DNA from 2 places in the Ruminococcus sp. AF17-12 genome. Region 2 is predicted to be linked to the other one. Evidence: predicted binding sites of a transcription regulator. Region 2 holds the regulator's gene; the other holds the start of a gene.

Region 1 (2,211 bases), on a different contig from region 2:
TCTTTTCATTCGGTTTCAGATGTCCGCCGTAGAAACCGCCTTCACAGTATGCAAGCGGGTTGGTGGATGCACGCATCTGTCCCAGATATTCGTAAGTGCGGATATGCAGGTTACGGATCATTTCCAGATAGAAATCCAGAACCTCATAGAAATCTCTGCTCTCTGCTCTGGCCTTGGCAAGTATCATCGGAAGATGAAGACTTACCGCACCAATGTTAAAACGTCCCACAAAAACAGGCGTATCATTCTCATCCGCCGGCTCCATACCGCCACGCTCATACCACGGACTTAAGAAAGCACGGCATCCCATCGGGCTGATGACCTTCTTGTATTTCCTGTACATACTGGAAATGTATCCCGCACCGGACATAGACAGCCAGTCCGGATACATGGTCTTGGAGGAACACTCCACACCAGCCTCAAAAATATCCTCACAGCACTTTCCGGGACCATGGATCTCCTTGTCATAAAGGAATACGATTTTCGGGAAAAGTACCGGTTTCTTATGTCCGGCCTTCCCCTGTCCTCCCTGATGGACCTCAAGAAGGGAAATCGTGCACATCTTCTCAAACTGCTCGGTTCCGAGACCAAGTGTCACCGTAACAAACGGATAATCTCCTCTGGAAGAACCGACGGTATTCAGCTTGTACTCAATTCCCTGCCATCCCTGGTCATAATCCCTGCGGACCTTATCAAGAGCATATTCAATAGCTCGCTCCTCGCGGCCACTCCAGCTCTCATCCGAGTATTTCATAAATTCGGAAATATATTTATCATAGCTTTTCTTTGCATACGGTGCCAGGATCTTATCAACCTCCGGCACTGTAAAGCCACCATACTGCTGTGCTGCTGTACTGAGAATGATATCCCCCATAACATCAAAGGCTGTATCCAGAGTCTTCGGCTCGTTATACCAGACATTGCCCATCTCAAAACCACCACTTAAAACAGCTGCCACATCGAACAGACAGCAATTCATGGTATCCAGACGTGCAGACTGGTCATGAATATAAATGTAGCCGTCCTTACATGCCTGAAGCTCATTACGGTTCATAAAAAACTTCCGGTAGAGTTCCTTGTTCAGCTCATTAAAGATCAAACTTCGTTTCGTGGCAACAAGGGCACTGTCTGTATTGGCATTACTTTTATCACCGATATAACGGATTGCCTGACTCTTGGTATAGACATCATCCATCATATGGATAAAATCCAGCTTGTAATTCCGATAATCACGGTAGCTCTTGGCAACTGCCGGATTCACACGCTCCAGAGCCCCCTCCACGATGTTATGCATCTCCTGGATCTCGATCTCATTCTTTCCAAGGGAATCCGCATGCTCCTGGGCAAAACGGCAGATAAAATCCTTCTCCTCGTCTGAAAAAGTATAAAGAATACGCTCTGCGGATTTGTTCACGGCAGCCACGATCTTCTGCGGATTAAACTCCTCTCTTGTCCCATCTTTTTTGATCACATATAACATTGCTCATCCCTCCCTGTGCTATATATAAGCCGCTATGCTAAAATACTATATATAGTACCTATGTCCTCTATATATTGTTTTTCATCTATATGTTGTGCTAGGCATGAGTATAACACAGCTGAGAAGAAAAGAAAAGGGATATTTCTGTATACACGAAAATACAGACACTTAGCACTGCCTGATCTCACTGCAGAAATATTCTCACAAATTCGTTCCGATCCAGTCTGCAAGAAAATCCCATAATTTCGGAAGCAGAATGGCCAGTGTCACTATAAACCATATGATCCAGCCTGCCCCGCTGCTTTTCTGCTCTTTTTTTTGCTGTTTTTTTCCCTGATCTAAAACTTCTGCACGATTTCTGCCCACCGTTGTTTTATTCCTGGTATTAACCGCCGCTGCAGTCTTACGTCCGGCTGCTGCACCTGTATTCCGGCTTCCGGTTAGATTCCGATTCAAATCGGTATTGCGGCTTGCATTTGTATTCCGGTTTATGTTTGTATTCCGGTTTGCGTTCGTATTCCGGTTTGCGTTCGTATTCCGGTTTGCGTTCGTATTCCGGTTTACGTTCGTATTCCGGTTTACGTTTCCGTTACGTTGTGTTGTTTGATCAGCATCCTGTCCATACTGCCGCATCATATCCCGCACTTTGGCGGAAGCATGTTTATAATGTATCTCCCGGGGCTCATTCAGATGATATAACGCCTCATCATTTCTGTAAGGCATCCCGCATA
Region 2 (2,211 bases):
TTCCTGATCGAGAACGGGAAGGGTTGAGGTATTTACTCCGCAGATTTCAACTTTATTCAGTGCCATCTTAGAATCCTCCTTGTCTTGTCAGTACATTAAGATGATTCTCAGAGGGCGGTTGAAATATACTTTTTCAGGGAAAATATAAAAAATAAAGGGCCTTGACAATAAGGAGGTATTTATTCTCCGGACAGCAGTTTTTCATTACGGAAATCAACAAGGATGATATCTTCGCCGATCTGGCGGATGCAGTCCCATGGAATGGAATATTCATTTTCTTTGGAAAAACACCAGCAAAATTTTCCCGGTTCCGGCATGATCAGGGCTTTCAGACGTGCGGTTTCACAGCAGAATTCCACATCAAGAGGGCAGCCAAGACTGCGGCAGGTATGGATATTGATCACTTCTTTTTGTTTCAGCTCACAGATGCGCATAAATTCATCACCTGGTATGATTTTATGGAAAATCTGTAAAATTTATGCAAGTCCGATTATTGACACATTATGTGCATTTATTTTATAATAAAAACAAATTTAGTAATGATTTACTGATCCGGAAAGGGGGAGAGTTCTGTGAGATGTCCGTTCTGTAACCAGGATAATACAAGAGTTGTAGATTCCAGACCTGTAGAGGATACCAATTCCATCCGCCGCCGCCGTCTCTGTGATGCCTGCGGAAAGCGTTTTACAACTTATGAGAAGGTGGAAACGATTCCGCTGACTGTGATCAAGAAGGATCAGAACCGGGAAAGCTATAAACGTTCCAAGATCCAGGATGGTGTTCTTCGTGCTTGCTATAAGCGCCCCATTCCCATTGAGAGAGTGGAAGAGATGATCGATTCCATAGAAGGAGATATTTTCCGGTCAGAAGACCGTGAGATCAGCAGTACCAAGATCGGAGAGATCGTTATGGAGCATCTGAAGGATCTGGATGCGGTGGCGTATGTACGATTTGCGTCTGTATACAGAGAGTTTAAAGATGTCAGTACCTTTATGGATGAGCTGAAGAAGCTGATCAATTAAGAGATTAAATGAATAGACTGCAAATGCAGGAGATTTCAGGCCGATTGTCAAAAGACAACCGGCCTTTTTTGAAACATGAATGTTCGATTTTTCAGAGATCGTAAAAGTGGATACAAAAAAACAGGAACCGCCTGGGAAAAATCCTCTGCGGTCCCTGCTATAAATATATATTAATGATTCAGGAAACTTAATTAAACAATACCCTGAGCTTTCATAGCGTCAACAACTTTTTCGAAGCCGGCGATGTTTGCACCTACAACATAGTTGTCTTCCATACCGTAACGTTTAGCAGCGTCATCAGCTTTGTGGAAGATATCGATCATGATGTGGTGGAGTTTCTCATCAACCTCTTCTCTTGTCCAGGAAAGTCTCATGGAGTTCTGGCTCATCTCAAGTGCAGATGTGGCAACACCGCCAGCGTTTGCGGCTTTACCAGGCATGAAGAGAACACCGTTCTCCTGAAGGTATGTTGTTGCATCAAGAGTAGTAGGCATGTTTGCACCTTCAACGACGTATTTGCAGCCATTTGCAACCAGTGTTTTAGCTCCGTCAAGACCAAGCTCGTTCTGAGTAGCACATGGAAGGTAGATATCACATTTGATATTCCAGATGCCAAGTCCCTCAGTGTAGGTAGCACCCTCAACACGGTCTGCATATTCTTTGATACGTCCACGTTTTACTTCTTTGATATCCTTTACGACGTCAAGGTTGATTCCGTTCGGATCGTAGACATATCCGTTGGAGTCGTTCATTGCAACAACCTTGGCACCAAGCTGAGTAGCTTTCTCAACAGCGTAAATAGCTACATTACCGGAACCTGTTACAACGATTGTTTTTCCTTCTACGGAATCATTGTGAGCTTTGGCGATCTCGTTGAGCATGTATACAACACCGTAACCGGTAGCCTCTGTACGGATCAGGGAACCTCCGAAGGAAAGACCCTTTCCTGTAAGGACACCCTCATAAAGGCCACGGATTCTCTTATACTGTCCGAAGAGATAACCGATCTCACGTCCGCCGACACCGATGTCACCAGCCGGAACATCTGTATCTGCGCCGATATATTTGCAAAGCTCTGTCATAAAGCTCTGGCAGAATGCCATAACCTCTCTGTCAGATTTACCCTTAGGATCGAAGTTGGAGCCACCTTTTCCACCGCCGATCGGAAGACCTGTAAGAGAGTTTTTAA

What was found. Region 2 encodes NrdR, which represses ribonucleotide reductase genes. Its sites were predicted from a motif close to CACNANATNTNGTG; they were not measured.
Region 1: nrdD (anaerobic ribonucleoside-triphosphate reductase) is a predicted target of NrdR. The motif match lies at 1,524-1,537, and genes of this name have one in related genera.

Annotation. Positions count from the first base shown of each region.
Region 1 is NZ_QUGY01000003.1:250,327-252,537, forward strand. Features, by position in the region: gene nrdD (anaerobic ribonucleoside-triphosphate reductase) at 1-1,480, opposite strand, end outside; gene DWW77_RS04810 (hypothetical protein) at 1,682-2,211, opposite strand, start outside.
Region 2 is NZ_QUGY01000013.1:56,169-58,379, forward strand. Features, by position in the region: gene sigG (RNA polymerase sporulation sigma factor SigG) at 1-66, opposite strand, end outside; gene DWW77_RS13735 (YlmC/YmxH family sporulation protein) at 180-434, opposite strand; gene nrdR (transcriptional regulator NrdR) at 573-1,022, shown strand; gene gdhA (NADP-specific glutamate dehydrogenase) at 1,214-2,211, opposite strand, start outside.